3 regions of the Nisaea sp. genome follow, and region 1 is predicted to be linked to each of the others. Evidence: predicted binding sites of a transcription regulator. Region 1 holds the regulator's gene; each other region holds the start of a gene.
What was found. The regulator PhoB, encoded in region 1, activates phosphate uptake and scavenging genes when phosphate is short. The targets are predictions, from matches to a motif close to TNTCATAAAACTGTCA.
Positions count from the first base shown of each region.

Region 2: the regulator PhoB is predicted to act here: its motif matches at 1,330-1,345, upstream of VOI22_RS01920 (DUF2794 domain-containing protein).
Region 3: the regulator PhoB is predicted to act here: its motif matches at 4,242-4,257, upstream of VOI22_RS16165 (RNA degradosome polyphosphate kinase).

Region 1 covers NZ_JAXMNY010000004.1:444,740-450,764, reverse strand. Annotated here, with positions in the region: gene pstC (phosphate ABC transporter permease subunit PstC) at 1-386, shown strand, start outside; gene pstA (phosphate ABC transporter permease PstA) at 379-1,692, shown strand; gene pstB (phosphate ABC transporter ATP-binding protein PstB) at 1,721-2,512, shown strand; gene phoU (phosphate signaling complex protein PhoU) at 2,536-3,252, shown strand; gene phoB (phosphate regulon transcriptional regulator PhoB) at 3,288-3,986, shown strand; gene VOI22_RS18485 (AmpG family muropeptide MFS transporter) at 3,993-5,330, opposite strand; gene VOI22_RS18480 (adenosine kinase) at 5,323-6,025, opposite strand, start outside.
Region 2 covers NZ_JAXMNY010000001.1:409,069-415,093, reverse strand. Annotated here, with positions in the region: gene VOI22_RS01930 (PQQ-binding-like beta-propeller repeat protein) at 1-449, opposite strand, end outside; gene VOI22_RS01925 (tetratricopeptide repeat protein) at 463-1,107, opposite strand; gene VOI22_RS01920 (DUF2794 domain-containing protein) at 1,368-1,706, shown strand; gene VOI22_RS01915 (CoA transferase) at 1,711-3,096, shown strand; gene VOI22_RS01910 (hypothetical protein) at 3,195-3,476, shown strand; gene VOI22_RS01905 (hypothetical protein) at 3,705-4,067, shown strand; gene VOI22_RS01900 (hypothetical protein) at 4,078-4,638, shown strand; gene VOI22_RS01895 (SDR family oxidoreductase) at 4,756-5,532, shown strand; gene VOI22_RS01890 (DMT family transporter) at 5,536-6,025, shown strand, end outside.
Region 3 covers NZ_JAXMNY010000003.1:563,081-569,105, reverse strand. Annotated here, with positions in the region: gene rnd (ribonuclease D) at 1-424, shown strand, start outside; gene VOI22_RS16170 (Ppx/GppA family phosphatase) at 442-1,971, opposite strand; gene VOI22_RS16165 (RNA degradosome polyphosphate kinase) at 1,975-4,119, opposite strand; gene VOI22_RS16160 (SDR family oxidoreductase) at 4,296-5,078, opposite strand; gene VOI22_RS16155 (HdaA/DnaA family protein) at 5,123-5,839, opposite strand; gene VOI22_RS16150 (AI-2E family transporter) at 5,870-6,025, opposite strand, start outside.

The sequences.
Region 1 (6,025 bases):
ACGTCATCAACTCGGTGCCGCAATCCTTGCGCGACGGTTCTTACGGGCTTGGTGCAACCAAGTCCGAAACCATCCGGCATGTGATCATTCCGGCCGCCCTTCCGGGCATTGTCGGGGCCTTTCTGCTGGCCGTCTCCCGCGCCATCGGCGAGACCATGATCGTGGTGATGGCCGCCGGCCTCGCCTCGAACCTGACGGCAAACCCGTTTGAAGCCGTCACCACGGTGACGGTGCAGATCGTCACCTTGCTGGTCGGCGATCAGGAATTCGACTCCGCCAAGACGCTCGCGGCCTTCGCCCTCGGTCTTGTGCTTTTCTTTGTCACCCTCGGTCTGAATGTGGTCGCCCTACGGGTGGTCCGGAAATATCGGGAAAAATATGACTGACGCGATCATGAATTCGAAATCAGGTACCGAGATCCGCAGGCCGACTCTTTCCGAGGACCGTCTGAAAAAGCGCTATGCGGCGGAACGCCGTTTCCGGATGTACGGTCTGGGCAGCATTATTGCCGCCGGTCTGATGCTGGTATTTCTCGTCGGAAGCATCTCCGGGACGGGCTATACGGCTTTCCTGCAGACATACATCAAGCTGAATATCTCGTTCGATCCGGAATATCTCGATCCGGCCGGCACGGGCGATATAGCCCAGCTCAAGACCGCCGACTATGGCGGACTGATCAAGAAGAACCTGCGCGACAATTTCCCGGAGGTCACCGGCCGAAAAGACAAACGGAAGCTGTACAACTTCGTCTCGCCAAATGCCGGTTTTGTCTTGCGGGATATGGTGATCGAGAACCCCACCCTGGTCGGGCAGACTTTCGATCTCTGGGTCAAGGCATCCGACGATATCGACATGCTGACCAAGGGTTATGTTGATCGCACTCTTGAGGAAAGCAACCGCCGGGTCACCGACACCGAGCTCACCTGGTACGATAAGCTGGACTCGAACGATCGAATTGAAACGCGCTTCAATACCGATTTCTTTATGAACGCGGACAGCCGCGAGCCGGAGGAAGCAGGTATTCTCGGCGCCGTGACAGGCTCCTTGCTGACCCTGGTGATCACCCTGCTCTTGTCGTTTCCCATCGGAGTGATGGCAGCGATCTATCTGGAAGAGTTCGCGCCAAAGAACAGATGGACCGACCTGATTGAGGTCAACATCAACAACCTCGCGGCGGTGCCGTCCATTGTGTTCGGTCTGCTTGGCCTCGCGATGTTCCTCAACTTCTTCGGCTTCCCGCGCTCCGCCCCGCTGGTCGGCGGCATGGTGCTGGCACTGATGACATTGCCGACCATTATCATCGCCTCCCGCTCCGCCCTGAAAGCGGTGCCGCCCTCGATCCGGGAAGCAGCACTCGGGCTCGGTGCTTCGCCGCTGCAGGTCGTGACCCATCACGTACTGCCACTGGCCATGCCCGGCATCCTGACCGGCACCATCATCGGCATGGCCCAGGCACTCGGCGAGACCGCACCGTTGCTGATGATCGGCATGATCGCCTTCATCGTCGACGTCCCCGGCGGCTTCACCGATCCGGCGACCGTGCTGCCGGTGCAGATCTATCTCTGGGCGGACAGCCCCGAGCGCGCCTTTGTAGAGCGAACCTCAGCCGCCATCATGGTGCTGCTTGCGTTCCTCATTTTCATGAACATTGTAGCCGTCATGCTTCGCAAGAAGTTCGAACGGCGCTGGTAGAGGTAATTCCATGAGCAAAAACAAGAATATGGCCAAGTCCGATGCCTCCCCGACACCAAGCGCCAAGCCGAAGATGAAGGGCGACAAGGTCAAGGTCTTCTACGGTGAGAAGCAGGCCCTGATGGATGTCGACCTAGACATCCAACCGAACGAGGTCACGGCTCTGATCGGACCCTCCGGCTGCGGCAAGTCCACTTTCCTGCGCTGCCTGAACCGGATGAACGACGTCATCGACATCTGCCGCGTGGAAGGCAAAATCACCCTCGACGATGAGAATATCTACGACTCCTCGCTCGATCCGGTGCAGCTCCGTGCCCGCGTCGGCATGGTGTTCCAGAAGCCGAATCCGTTCCCGAAGTCGATCTACGACAATGTCGCCTATGGCCCGCGCATTCACGGCACGGCCCAGAGCAAGGCCGACATCGATGAGATCGTCGAGACGAGCCTGACCAAGGCCGGTCTCTTCGGGGAAGTCAAAGACCGCCTGCTGGAGCCAGGCACCGGCCTTTCCGGCGGCCAGCAGCAGCGCCTCTGCATCGCCCGCGCCATCGCGGTCAATCCGGAAGTGATCCTGATGGACGAGCCCTGCTCGGCCCTCGATCCGATCGCTACGGCGAAGATCGAGGAGCTGATCGACGAGCTGCGCGAGAACTACACGATCGTTATCGTCACCCACTCCATGCAGCAGGCTGCACGGGTTTCCCAGCGCACCGCCTTCTTCCATCTGGGCGAGCTGGTCGAGGTCGGCGATACCGAGCAGATCTTCACCAACCCGAACGACTCCCGCACGCAGGGCTATATTACCGGCCGGTTCGGCTAAGAAAGATCACGGAAAGTATCTCAATGGGTTCGAACAACGACCACATAGTCAGCTCTTTCGACGAAGAACTTGGAGCCCTCAAAGCCAAGATCGCCCAGATGGGCGGCCTTGTCGAAAGTCAGTGCGAAGCAGCTGTCCGTGCCGTGCATCGGCGGGATCAGGCGCTCGCCCAACGGGTGCGCGAAGCCGATGCTCCGATCGACCTTCTGGAAACAGAGGTCGAGGCCATGAGCCTCCGGCTGCTCGCGCTGCGCCAGCCGCTCGGGGGAGACCTTCGCACGGTCGTGGCCAGCCTGAAGATCGTCAGCGACCTTGAGCGCATCGGCGATTACGCCGCGAATATCGGCAAGCGCGCCATTGTGCTCAGTAGCCTGCCAGAGATCCCGCCTGCCAATGGCATTGTGCGCATCGGCAGCCTGGTCCAGTCCCTGATCAAGGATGTGCTGGACGCCTACGCGGACGACAACCTTGATCTCGCTGTTGCCGCCTGGCACCGGGATGAGGATATCGACGAGCTCTACACCAGCCTGTTCCGAGAACTGCTGACCTACATGATGGAAGATCCGCGGAATATCTCCGCTTCCACCCATCTTCTGTTCATCGCGAAGAACCTGGAGCGCATGGGCGATCACGCGACCAACATCGCCGAGACCGTGCATTTCCAGATCAAAGGCACGAAAATGCAGGCCGATCGCCCCAAGGGCGAGGACGCCAGCTATGTCGTGACGATGCCCGAATGAGCGTTCATATCGAGAGTTAGTGTCCTATGAACATGATGAGTCCCAAAATCCTGATCGTGGAGGACGAAGCCCCTATCGTCACTCTGCTGCGCTACAACCTTGAGCGGGAAGGGTTCGAAGTCCTCGAAGCCGGCGATGGTGAAGAAGCCATACTGCTGGCCATGGAGAAAACCCCCGATCTGATCCTGCTGGACTGGATGTTGCCGCTTCTCTCCGGTGTCGAGGTCTGCCGCAGACTGCGCCGGACGCCCGAGACCAAAGGCATACCGGTGATCATGCTGACAGCGCGCGGCGATGAGGGTGACCGGATCCGTGGCCTCAACGCAGGCGCGGACGATTATATCACCAAGCCTTTCAGCCCGAGCGAGCTGATCGCCCGCATCCGCGCCGTGCTGCGCCGGACACGGCCGGCGAGCGATGCCGAGACCCTGGAGTTTGAAGATCTCGAAATGGATCTGGCATCCCACAAGGTGCGCCGGAACAACCGGGAGATCCATCTCGGCCCGACCGAATTCCGGCTGCTGCGCTATTTCCTGGAGCATCCGGGCCGGGTGTTTTCCCGTGAGCAATTGCTGGACCGGGTCTGGGGTCCCGACATCTATGTCGAGCCACGTACCGTCGACGTGCATATCCGCCGTCTGCGCAAGGCCATCAATATCGAGGCCGAGTCCGACCTGATCCGTACGGTCCGCTCTGCCGGATACGCTCTCGACCGGTCAACCACACCGGCCTGACCAAGCTCAACCCGCCTGTTTTCCGCCGGACACGGGTTCCGGCGGAAACATCCGCATCAGCACCAGCAGCAGGATCAAACCGGGCACGGCAATCGCCGTCGAGGCGAGGAAGAACCCGATCCAACCGATATGGTCCGTCACCCATCCGCCGCCGGAGCTGAGGATGGTGCGCCCGAAAGCCATGAAGGACGAGAGCAGGGCGAACTGGGTTGCCGTAAAGGCGATGTTCGTCAGGCTGGAGAGATAGGCGACGAAGGCGGCCGTTCCCATGCCGCCGGTAAAGTTCTCAACCCCGATCGTCACCGTCAGAATCCAGAGATCGTGCCCCGCCACCGCCTGCCCGATGAAAACCAGATTTGACAAAGCCTGCAACACGCCGCAGACCAGCAGCGCCTTCAGAAGCCCCATATGCTTCACCAGCGCGCCCCCCGCGAACAATCCCGCCAGCAGAGCGATCAGCCCGAAAACCTTGGTGACCTGGGCGATCTCGGTCTTTGTGAAGCCGAGATCGATATAGAACGGGTTGGTCAGCGTGCCGAGGAAAGCATCCCCGAGCTTGTAAAACAGGATGAAGGCAAGGATCAGCAATGCGCCGCGCCGAAGCAGAAATTCCGAGAAGGGCGCCACGACGGCCCGCTTCGTCCAATTGAGAATTGCATCGGGAGCTGACTTTGCTTCGCGCCTCTCGGCTGCTTCGTCTTCCGCGCCGGACTTTGGCTCCGGGCTCGCGAGGACAGTGATCAAGCCAACCAGCATGAGGCCGGCCATCGCCAGATAAGCGATGAACCACCCGACAGCGTCGGCCAGGAACAGCGCGCCGGCACCAGCGGCGAGGACGCCGATCCGGTATCCGAATGTATAAGCGGCCGCTCCCGCCCCCTGTTCTTCCTCAGGGAGCGTCTCGATCCGATAGGCGTCGACAACAATGTCCTGGCTGGCGGAAAAAAAGGTCACCGCAACTGCCATCGTCGCCATCAGTGCGGGACTGGCCAGCGGGTCAGTGCCGCCAAGCAGAATGATCGACAGCATCAGGCAGAGCTGAGTGAAGATCAGCCAGCCACGGCGGCGGCCGAACAGGTGGCCGAGGATCGGCACCTTCAGACTGTCCATCACCGGCGCCCAGATGAATTTCAGCGTGTAGGGCGTCCCGACCAGAGCGAACAGGCCGATGGTGGTCAGATCCACACCGGACTCACGCATCCATGCGCTGAGCGTGGAGAAGGACAGAAGCAGCGGCAATCCGCTGGAAAACCCGAGAAGCAGAACCACCAGCACGCGGCGCTTCAGATAAAGCGCCGCCGTCTCCACCAGCCAATCCCAGGCGCCGGACAAGGTCTCAGCCAAGCCGCGCGGCCAGAAGGTCTTTCAGATTGGCTTCCGGCCGGGCGCCGTAGTGCGAGATGATCTCGGCCGCGGCAACACCGCCTGCCCGTCCCCAGTCAGCCGGCTCCATACCCTGGCAATAGGCATGCAGGAAACCTGCGGCGAAAAGATCGCCCGCGCCGGTCGTGTCCACCACTGTGGCCACCGGCTCGGCATCAATCACATGGACTTCCGATTTGTGCAGAACGACAGAGCCTTTCGGCCCGCGCGTGATCGCAGCCGTCTCGCAGTTTTGACGGACCTTCTGCAATGCTTCATCGAAATCCGTCGTCTGATAGAGAGACTTCAGCTCTTCCTCGTTAGCGAACAGAATATCGACATGGTGATCGACCAGCTCGAGAAAGGCATCACGGTGGCGGTCGACACAGAACGGATCGGAGAGGGTGAGCGAAACCTTGCCCCCGGTCTCGTGCGCGGTCCGGGCCGCCTTCACGAAGGCCTTCTTGGCTTCCGGCGGATCGAACAGATAGCCTTCCAGATACACCACGCGGCTGTCCGCGATCAGGTCCGGATCGACATCCTCCGGGCCGAGCTGCACGCAAGCGCCAAGGAAGGTGTTCATGCTGCGCTGGGCATCCGGTGTCACCATGATGAGGGATCGGGCGGTTGGCGGCCCGTCCAGGGTCGGCGCTGTGTCGAAGCGCACGCCGACAGCG
Region 2 (6,025 bases), on a different contig from region 1:
CGCGTTTCAGCGGACCAAACCCGGTCGCCATTCGCCACGGAGAGCGCGGAGATTTCTCCTTCACTATCCATCGTGTAAATCAGACCATCGACGACGATCGGGCTCGCGATTAGCTGGGTGTCATCGCCCGAGCCACTGCCGACACTGGTCGACCAGGCGCGTTTCAGGACATCTCCAGCCGCCAGATGCTGCATGGCATGCACTGCATTGCCGCCCGGCTGCGGCCAGTCCTTGTTCTCGAACGGTCGCGGCAGAACGATCTTCAATCCGGCAAGATTCGGGTCTGCGGTCAAACTCTTCTCAAGCGCGAGGATCGGCAGCCGTTCGCCTTCCAGCGGCGGACCATCCTCTTCCTCCCCGAAGAACAGGGAGTCAGCGCTACAGCCCTGCAGGAGAGTTGCCGCAAAGAATGCCAGGCCAAGGGCCCGCCAGGAACGCATGCCACTCATGGAACGCTCCCGCTCACTCGGCGCCGATGGCGCTGATCAGTTCCGTTATCCGGGCCCGCTGCTGCCGTGGTATCGCCGCATCGGCGTTGAGCGTCTGCAGAATTTCAAGGGCCTTCGCCTTGTCACCAGCCTTCAGCGCAATCATCGCTTCGGTCTCGCGAGCCAGCGAGCGCCAGGGACCAGTGGTATTGGCGAGCGCGGAAACTTCCCGGGAGAGTACCGCCGGATCACCGCTATCGATTCGATGCGAGATGGAAAGCAGACGGGCCAGATCGCGGAGCAGCGCGGGCGCACCCTGATCATCCATCAGTTTCTTGTAAATCAGCACCCCGCCTTCGGTATCGCCAGCCTCGATCGAGGCTGCAGCCTGACGCAGGGTCGCAAGAGCCGCGTAACCGGCATTGCTGTCGCCGGCGAGCGCGCCGAACCCGGCCGCCGCCGCTGCGGGATCTTCGCCGACAGCTCTCGCAGCAGCTTCATAACGAGCGGACTGTGCCGCCCGCTGATCTGCCTCGTAGGACTGCCAGAAACGGTATCCGGCAACTGCCGCTATAACCAGGACCGCAAGCGCGATGACATAGGGGCCATACCGCTTCCAAAGCTTGGCCGCCTTCTCCTGCTGGAGTTCTTCGTCAATCTCGCGAAAAATGTCTGCCACGCGTATCTCCGTTGCGATGCGCCGCCTCCGCTCGCTCGCTCGAACGAATGGACCGGCGGACAAGTCTCACCGCCTTGGTTCCGGACAGCACTCAGCGCCTCCGGCATCAGGCGGAAGAGCGCAACCTACATGGCGCGCCCGCCGAAATCAAACCGCTCTAACGGTCTCCCTGCTTTCCTGTATCGTGGCCTTTACGCCGGGCGATTTTTCGGGAAAACTGTCTTTCATGAAACGGCAACAAATCCAACGGTGATCAGCTCATGGCGGATTTGATTCGGCTCAAGAAAAGCCGGTCGCCGCAACGCGGTCTCTTCTTCACAAAAAAAGAACTCGGCCAGCTCCTCGCTCTTTACTCAAGCCGGGTTATCTCCGGCGAATGGCGCGACTATGCAATCGACCATTCCGACGATGGCGCCGCCTTCTCGATTTTCCGGCACAGCCACGAGCTGCCGCTGTTCTCAATCTCCAAGAATCAACGGAAAGGCCAGCGTCAGCCGACCTTTGAGCTGGTATCGGGTTACAAAAAGATCGCGTCTTCACCATCTTTGGTAGACGTTATCTCTAAATTTGAAAAACTGCCCCGCCTCGTCACCGGTTGAAATCATGCCCCCATTCGATGCCTTTCTCTCCGACATCCGGAAAGCCGCCCGGCTGTCCGATCATTCGGCGCCAACCGTTACCGGGGTCGGCGCCTTGCCGTCCGCGTATGCCGTGACAGACCTGGCGGCCGCCTCCTTCGCTGCCGCCGGGCAGGCTATTGCCGATCTGATCGCCGCACGGCATGACACAGCCCCTGCTGTCGATGTGGACCGCCGACTCGCCTCTTTCTGGTACAAAAGCTCGCTGCGGCCAGACGGTTGGGATTTGCCCGCACAATGGGATGCCGTGGCTGGAGATTACGCAACGAAGGATGGCTGGATCCGTCTCCACACCAATGCGCCGCACCATCGCAAGGCGGCCCTTTCCGTCCTTTCGGTGCCAGACAGCAGCAAGACCGAACGGGCCGACGTCGCGAAGGCCGTAGCAGAATGGAATGCAGCGGAACTTGAAGACGCTGTTGTCGCAGCAGGCGGCTGCGCCGGCGAGTTGCGCTCCAGCGCCGCCTGGGCCGCCCATCCGCAGGGCAAGGCAGTCGCCTCCGAGCCATTGCTCTATCACGAGGCTTTCTCCGGGCCCTCCCCCGCAAATTGGGCGATAAACCACGCCCGCCCGCTGGGCGGTATCCGGGTGCTCGACCTGACGCGGGTGCTGGCCGGACCGACCGCCACCCGTTTTCTTGCCGGATACGGGGCCGACGTTCTCCGGATCGACCCGCCGACCGATCTCTGGGTTGAGGCGCTGGCGGAGGAAATGACCCTCGGCAAACGGTCCGCCGTTCTCGACCTGCGCAAGGAAGCGGACAGACAGCGCCTGCAGGAACTGATCGCGGAAGCAGATGTCATGGTGCATGGCTATCGCGGGGACGCACTCGAAGGTCTCGGCCTCGGCGCGTCAGTACGCCGGTCTCTCAATCCCGGGCTGGTCGATGTCGCGCTTTGCGCCTATGGCTGGACGGGGCCGTGGGCTGGACGGCGCGGCTTCGACAGCATCGTGCAGATGAGCAGTGGCATCGCCGAGACCGGCATGCGTCATTACGGCAAGGACAAGCCGACACCGCTTCCAGTCCAGGCACTGGATTACGCAACCGGCTTCATCGTCGCGGCAGCAGCCGTCAGCGGCCTTGCTGAACGTATCAGAAGCGGTGACGGCAGCCACTTCCGCACGTCCCTTGCCCGCACCGCCGTGCTGCTTGAAAGCCAGAAGAAAAGCGCGGACGAGCCGGAATTCGCCCCGGAAACCAAAGCCGACCTCGCCCCGGATATCGAGGAGACCCATTGGGGTCCCGCCCGCCGCCTCGCCTCTGCGGTGACGATCGCTGGCGTGCCGGTCTCCTGGGATATCCCGGCCGGCCCCATCGGCACGGCCAAGCCTGTCTGGTCACACCTCTAGTCGTCACCGGAACGTAGTCCCGAAGATCCTGTCATACGCTTGTTCGCCCGGAATGTTCTTGTTATGTTCTTTTCTGGTTTCCAGCATGGACACGACAGATGGGACGCTTCAAAGACAAGGCCCTGCAACGGGACGAGCAGCGCAGCCGACCGGCTACTCTCGCAGATCTCGCGCGGGCCGGGATTGGCGTGTTCTGCTGGTGCAACCGCTGTGGGCACAATGCCGAAGCTGCGACAGCCATGCTGATCTCGCAGCTCGGCCCGGATTATCCCGTGCCCGAGATCGGCACCCGGATGCGCTGCAGTGCCTGCGCCTCGAAAGATATCGCAACCCGGCCGGCCTGGCCCTCCAGGGATCAGGTCATCGCCCGGCACAGCTAGGCACACCGCCGCCATCCGGCAGCTTCAGTCCGGCAGAACTTGCCGGACCGGGAACCGCCGCGCGCCAAATCTGACAAAAAACAACAAGACTCAAACTATTTTAAGGAATTCGCGCGGCGGCCAGAAAAATGGCACGCAGGTTGCTTAGAAGTCCGTCATCCACTGCGGGCCGGAACAGAAGGGCCGGGACCGCCAAGAAAACAGCGAATGACAGAAACGAGGCCGCCCATGTCGCAGTCCATTTCCGAGCCCGTCGACCAGTCCCTGGCCGGTGAGCGCCGCCGCGCGCCGCGTGCAACTGCCCCGATGACCGCCGTGGTCGGATCGACCCCCTATACGATCGATGACTGGAATACACATGGCATCAAGATCGTCGGCTATTACGGCAACCTGAAGCCGGACGACCGGGCGGAACTCCGCGTGCTGGTACCGACCGCCGGGCCCGGCGCGCTGTTCAACGCCAAGATCTCCGTCCGGCGCTACGATCCTGAAACGGCAGCCCTAACCCTGCTGTTCGATCCTGCCGAGCCTGTTGCAACGACGACCCTGAACCGCTACTTGCATGAAATGGTCGCGCAGGGATGCGCGTGAGGTTTATGCGATGAACAGCTTCAGAGGAGCCGCCAGCCTGATGGCCGACGACCGTACACCCTCCGTGTTCGATCTGACACGCGATGCCTCTTCTGACGACAAAAAGGACCGCGACAACGACTCGGCATTTCCCAGCCTTAAGCGGCGCCCTGCCGAAGAGCGAGCAAAAGAGATCGTCGACGATCTGAAAGAAGTGATCCTCAATCCCGGGCGAACCGACGGAAAAACCGGAATGCGTGTCGGCGACTGGACCAAGCGCGCCCGCAAGGACATCACCAAGGCAATCCGTGATGCCGAAACCAGTGCCGCCTTCCGCGAGCTGATGTCGGCCAACCGCATCGGCGGACTGTGCGTGCGCATCGGCTTCCTGCTGATGGCTGCCGTCGCGTCCTTCTTCTCTTTCTGGTACGGCATTGTCTTCATCGGCCGAGAATACGGCCCACTCTGGGGCTTCGGCGCCACCATGTCCGCCCTTGGCCTCTCCCTCGCCTTCGTGATCGCCGGCCTGGTCTATGGCAGCGAGAACAAGGAACAGGCCCGCGACAAGGCGAAGAGCCGGTTCGAGAAGTAGCCCGGTTTTTCTCCTCTATGGAATGAATCCCGCGCCGTTTTCCCTGCTGCCGCACTGCAGCAATCCCGCTATAGTCACTCCTCCAGACTAATTAAAATCTGCAAATTGGGGGAAATCATGAAGCTCGATCTAACGGGCAAACGCGCACTAATCACGGCAGGCGCCGGGGGCATCGGCCGCCGTACCGCGGAACTGTTCAGTGCGGCGGGAGCCAAAGTCTTCATCTGCGATATCGATCAGGACCAGCTTGAGGATGCGCGAGACAAGGTCCCGAACCTTAACGGCACCCTGACGGACGTCTCCAACAAAGAGGCGTTGAAGAAAATGTTCAATGCCGCGATCGATGATCTCGGCGGGCTCGACATTCTGGTGAACAATGCGGGCACCGCCGGGCCGACCGGGCCGGTTGAAGATGTCGATTTCGAGGATTGGGAGTCCTGCATCGACATCAACCTCACTTGCACCTTCCTGATGACCCAGATGGCCATACCGTATCTGCGTGACGCGGGTGGCGGCTCAATCGTCAACCTGTCCTCGGCCGCCGGTAAATTCGGCTTCCCGATGCGTAGTCCCTATTCCGCCGCGAAATGGGGCATCGTCGGGTTCACCCGGACGATTGCCATCGAACTCGGGACCGACCAGATCCGCTGTAACACCGTTCACCCGGGCGCGGTCGAAGGTGCCCGGATCGACCGGGTGATCAAGGCCAAGGCGGCGGCGAAGAAGGTCTCCGAAAACGCGATGCGGGACGAGCTGGCCTCGATAGCCTCTCTCAAGACCTTCGTGACGGCGGACGATATCGCCTCGATGATCCTGTTCCTCTGCTCGAAAGCCGGCGCGCATATCACGGGCCAGGCGCTCAGCGTCGACGGCGGCCTCGAAGGACTGGTCTGACCCATGCCCAAAGCAGCGCTCTCCGGCAATCTCCAGGGAGCGCTGTGGATCATCGCCTCCTGTCTGGCGGCGACTGTGATGACCGTCGGGGTCAAGATGGCCTCCGACGGTCTGTCATCCACGCAGATCGTGTTCGTGCGCTGCGTGCTCTCGCTGGCCATGATGGCGCCCTTTGTCATCGGCTCCGGCAAAAACGTGCTGTTCAGCCGGCACTGGAAAAAGCATCTGGTGCGCGGTGCCATCGGGGCAATCTCGATGAATGCGGGCTTCTATGCCCTCAGCAACCTGCCGATCACCACGGCGTCGGTGTTGTTCTTCTCGACCCCGCTCTTCATGACCGCGCTGGCCGGGCCGATGCTTGGCGAGAAAGTCGGCATACACCGCTGGGGTGCCACCCTGGTCGGGTTTGCCGGGATTGTCGTTGTGGTAAACCCGACCCTGGACACCATCGAGTTCGCCATGCTGGCGGCTCTGATCAGTGCCGCCCTGTTCG
Region 3 (6,025 bases), on a different contig from region 1:
GATGGATATCGCCGCACACGCACCGAGCACACCGGAAGAACTGGCCCGCACCCGGACCTTCAACGCACAGGTGGCGAACGGCCGGCTGGGTCAGGAAATCATCAAAGTCGTCAACAAGGCCCTCGCGATACCGAACGATGCCTGCCCCAGGCTTCCGGCAAAGGACGACAGGCGCGAAGCGCCCGGCCCGATTGTCGAGTTGCTAAAGGTGCTGCTGAAAATCCGCTCGGACGAGGAAAAAGTCGCCGCCCGCCTGATCGCAAATGCGGCCGACATCGAGTCCATCGCGCTGGACGATGATGCGGATGTTCCTGCTCTGACGGGCTGGCGCCGCGATCTGTTTGGCGCCGATGCAGTCAATCTGAAACACGGACGCATCGGACTGACCGCCGAAGCCGGGAAAATCAAGCTGATGCGGCTCTGACGGAGCCGCATCACTTTTTAATATTCGATCCGGATTTCCTGACCCAGCGCTTCTGACAGCGCTGCGATTCTCCGCGTAACCACGTCACCGCCGAGCCCGCCCTGGTGGCCGTGCATGCTGATGACAAAGCCGCGCTCTCCCACCATGTCACGCTCACGCTCAAGCCGGGCGCTCTCCAGAAGCTCCGTCGCACCACCTGACAGCGTCAGCGCAAGCCGCAGGGCAAGTCCGACCTTGTAGGCCAGATCGCGCCGGCGGATCGACAACAGCTTACGGACCCGATGGGTCCCCTCTTCTTCAATACTGCCGGTGTAACGAGCCAGGATCGCATAAGCCAGAAACACCCGGTCGGCATGGTTCAATCCGACGACCGGCAGGCGCAGAACCCGGATGAAGGCATGCTCGCCACGATAGCTCGGATGCTCGCCCCAGGCGAAATCACTGAGAATGCACGCCGTCCGGATCAGGCGTTGTTCCGCAGCAGGAACGCCCTCGAAAAATGGTGCAATCCAGCGTTCAAGAACCTCCGGGTGCGGGCTGAAACGGCTGCTCTTGCGGGCAATATCCATGCAACTGTCGACCAGCGGATCGCGCGCCTGCTCGCCCTGCGGCAGCCGGTCATAGAGGCACCCTTCGCGCAATCCGAAAGACGAAAACACAACCTCGCGCGGACGACCGAGTTCAATCACCCGTTTCAGAACCAGAGCCGTAACGGGCAGCTTTTCCACGCGGCGTTTTGAAACCGCATCGAGAGCACGCAGATCCTTCCGGCCCGTCCGGGTAATTTCATCGAGGAAACGGACAGCTTCCTCGGCCCCAATTGCATAGTGATGGATCACCGCCAAAGGATAGTCGGTCAATTCCATATGCGCGCGCGCAAGGCTGCGCCAGGCGCCGCCGACAGAGAACAGGTCACGGCCTGACATGGCGTCAAGCCAAAGCACGCCGTTCAGAATGGAGTCGATCCTGTCCGTCAACTCGTCCCGGTTCTGCCGGGTGAGTTCGCCGAGCCGGAGCGGCCCTAGGGGCGTGGTCTCGAAACGGCGCGCCTTGCTGTTCTGGACATCGACAAGCTCGAGGCTGCCGCCACCAAGATCGCCGACCACACCATCAGCCTCCGGGAAAGCACTGATCACCCCGAGGGCGGACAGGCGGGCCTCTTCATCTCCCGACAACACCATGACACGGGCACCGAACCGGCCTTCGACGGCCGAGACGAACTCATCCCCGTTCCGGGCATCGCGGACAGCTGCCGTTGCCAGCACACGGACCTCGGAAACGCCCATACCCTTGGCGATCGTGAAATAACGCTCCAGGTTCTCCATTGCCGAGCGGACACCCTGCTCGGACAGATGTCCGGTTTCCTGCAACCCCGTGCCGAGGCCGCAAAGCGCTTTTTCATTGAACAACGGAATGGGCATCCGCCCATCGCCTTCGAAAACGACGAGACGGATAGAGTTCGATCCAATATCCAGCACTCCAACGAGGCCGCTGTGGTCGGGCCCGTTATTGGAGATCCAGCCGTCTTGAGAAAAGGGAACTGACAAACGTTATTCCGTGCCGCTCAGCTTCTTGGGCATTTCGTTCGACCGCTTCAGAGCACTGCCGCGGCCGGACAGGCTTGGATTGGTCATGAAATATTTATGTGCCGAGAACGCTCCCGCACCGGCAGCAACCCGGACAAAGCGACCATCCGGCTCCGCGATCCAGGAATTCGTCTCGTCCTTCAGGTTCGCCACCATGATCTGGTCCAGAACCTGGCGGTGCACCGTCCGGTTTTCGATAGGCACGAAATGCTCCACCCGGCGATCCAGATTACGCGTCATCCAGTCAGCGGACGACATGTACACTTTCGCCTGATCGGAGGGAAGCTTCCGACCATTGCCGAAACAGAATATCCGCGAATGCTCAAGGAACCTGCCCACAATGCTCTGCACATGGATGTTCTCCGATAAACCCGGCAATCCTGGCCGCAGGCAGCAGATACCGCGGATGACCAGTTCGATCTTCACGCCCTCGTTCGAGGCCCGGTACAACAGATCAATCAGGTCCGGATCGACCAGAGAATTCATCTTTGCCCAGATTGTTGCCGGCTTGCCCTGCCGGGCAAATTCGATCTCGGTATCAACAAGCTCGTGCACCTTCTGGCGCATGGTCAGCGGCGAGAGCGACAGCTTGTCCATCTGCTGCGGCGTGGCATAGCCGGTCATGTAGTTGAACATGCGCGCGGCATCCCGACAGAGCACCGGGTCGCAGGTGAAGAAGGAAAGGTCCGTATAGATCTTCGCCGTGATCGGATGATAGTTGCCGGTCCCAAAATGCACGTAGTTCCTGAGGCCGTTGCCCTCGCGCCGGACCACCAGAGAGATCTTCGCGTGGGTCTTCAGATCCACAAAACCGTAGACGACCTGGACGCCGGCGCGTTCCAGGTCACGGGCAAGACGGATATTCGCCTCCTCATCGAAGCGGGCTTTCAACTCGACCATGGCCGTGACCGACTTGCCGGCTTCCGCCGCTTCGATCAGGGCATTGACGATCGGGCTGCCTTTGGACGTTCGGTAAAGCGTCTGCTTGATCGAGACCACCGCCGGGTCCGCCGCCGCCTGACGCAGGAACTGGACGACGACGTCGAAGCTCTCATAGGGGTGGTGGACAACAATGTCCTTGGCGCGGATCGCCGCCAGGCAATCGCCGCCGAAATCACGGATACGCTCCGGGAAACGCGGATTGAACGGTTTCCAAAGCAGGTCCGGGCGCTCGCTGACAATCAGCTGCGACAGATCCGCAAGGCCAACCATCTCGTCCAGGGTGAAGAGATCCTCTTTCGCCACCTTCATCTCATCGACAACAAAGTTCCGGAGATCTTCCGGCATGTCCTTGTTCATCGAGAGGCGAATAACGTTACCGCGCCGCCGACGCTTCAGGGCCGACTCGAACGACAGGACGAGATCTTCGGCTTCTTCATCCACTTCCATTTCACTGTCGCGCAGGACCCGAAAGATACCGTGTCCGGCAACGGTGAAATTCGGGAACAGCTGGTCGACATGCTCGATGATCACCTGCTCGATAGCGATGAAACGGATATCCTTGCCCGGCAGGCGGACAAAACGGCCCACCTGCGCCGGAAGCGGGAGCAAGGCTTCCATATCGATGGCGTTGGAGGCATCCGTGAGCTGCATGGCGAGGCAGACGCCGCCGTTCGGAAGGAACGGGAACGGATGCGCCGGATCGATTGCGAGCGGGGTCAGCAGGGGGAATACCTGATCGATGAAATGGCCCTCGAGCCACTTCCGTTCTGCGGTAGTGAGGTCAGCTGCGGTGATCAGATGAAACCCGGCCGTGCGCAGCTCGCCAAGCAGCATGGCAAGATACTGCTGCTGTACGGCGATCAGTTCAGCGGCCTTTTCCGAGATAGCGACAAGCTGGTTCGTCGGAGAGAGACCATCCGCGCTCGGCGTGGTCACGCCGGCATTCACCATGCCTTTCAGACCGGCCACCCGGACCGTGTAGAACTCGTCGAGGTTCGACGCTGAAATGGATACGAACCGAAGTCGTTCCAGCAACGGGTGCGCGGGATTGTTCGCTTCTTCGAGAACGCGGGCATTGAAGCCGAGCCAGGACAGTTCCCTGTTGAAAAACCGCTCGGGCGATGTCGCGTCAATACGCGTCGTGCTTTCCGCCTGACTCTCGCTCACGGGGTCGTCTCCTCGTCATGACTATCGTGTGGACCTCGCAGCGCCAACAGCGCTTCTCGCTGTCATAACACAGGTCGGCCCGGGATATGGAATATCCCGGGCCGGACCGTAAGCCTGTCATGTTTCAGTTCGATGACGGTATTCGCCATATATGGCGAATACCGCCACCCAGCCTCTTACATGGTGCTGCGGAAGGCTCCCCCATCCATCAGCACGTTCTGGCCGTTGATATAGCCGGCATGCGCGCTGCACAGAAAAGCGCAGGTCTGGCCGAACTCATCCGGATAGCCGAACCGGCCGGCAGTATGCTGTGCGGCTTGCTCCGCATAGAAGGTCTCGAAATCGACGCCGGCCTTTTCCGCCTGCAGCTTCATGTTGCCACGCAGCCGGTCGGTGTCGAACGGGCCGGGCAGCAGACCGTTGATGGTGACGCCGTCCTTGGCGACTTCACGGGCGATACCGGCACAAAAACCGGTCAAACCGGTACGGGCACCGTTCGAAAGCCCAAGAATCGCGATGGGCGACTTCACGGCACCGGAGGTAATGTTCACGATACGGCCGAACTTGCGCTCGATCATGCCGTCGATGGTCGCCTTGATCAGCTCAATGGCAGTCAGCATGTTGGCGTCTACAGCCTTGATCCAGTCGTCACGCGTCCAGTCCCGGAAGTTGCCTGGCGGCGGGCCACCCGCATTGTTTACCAGGATGTCGAGCTTGCTGTCGAACGGTGCCAGCGCCTTCGCACGGCCTTCCTCGGTTGTGATATCGCATGCAATGGCGTGCACGGTCGCACCGGTCGCCGACCGGATTTCCTCGGCCGTTGCCTCGATCGCTTCCGGCGTCCGCGAGCAGATCGTCAGATCCGCACCGTTCTGAGCGAGTGCCATCGCCGACGCCTTGCCGAGACCTTTGCTCGACGCGCAGACGAGCGCTTTCTTTCCTTTAATTCCCAGATCCATGGATAGTGCTCCGTTTGTTTGTTTTTTCGTTGTCAGTCCCGGTGCTATCCCGCAGCCCGCGCGTCCAGCGCGCGACGAGCGAGTGGCAGCGTGATCCGGCGCCCCTCGGCAAGCGACATGGCATCGATGTATTCGACCAGCGCCCGCGCTTCCGAAAACGATCGTTCCATGCGTCCGACCAGAAAGGCCAGAACCTCTTCAGCAACGAACAATTGCCGGTCGCGAAAGAGTTTGTCCATGATTCCCGAAATCAACGCGTCATCGGGATCGCTGATCGCCACTGCAGGAAGTGCGGCGAAGCGCGATTTCGCATCCGCCGGATGCAGCGCCATGCGCGAGACCGGCGTTCTGGACAACACCAGCAGAGCGCCCCGACGCTCGACAATCATGTTGTAGAGATGAAAGGCGGGAACGCCCGGCAGGCTCTCATCGACATTGTCCAGTACCACATAGCCCGCGTCGCCGAGCAACGTCGGAAGCCGCTCCGCATCCAGATCCGCGGGACGGAGCATGATGGCGCCCGCCTTCCGTGCCCAGACTTCCGCCAGATGGCTTTTCCCCGAGGCTTCGGGGCCGTGCACGTTCAATCCCCAGGTCGCATCGGGCCAGGACGGCCAGGAATCGATCCAGGCCGTTGCCGCCTCATTGCAGACAGAGACAAGATATTCTCCCCGGTCAAATGCCGGACGATGCTCCAACAACAATGGCAACTGACCGCCCTCGCTGCCGATCCGGCGCGATCCGGTGTTCCGTTCACTCATAATGTGCCCGCCGATCCTGTCTCAATGTCTTTAAGCGTCAGTCTCATCGTCCGATGGCGGTATGCCATGAAGATGGAGCGGGCTGGCGAGATAACGCGCCAGGGCAAAGCGGGTGAGCACCCCGATCACGGCCGCTACCGGTACAGCGATCAGAATGCCAAGAAAACCGAACAGCGCGCCGCCTGC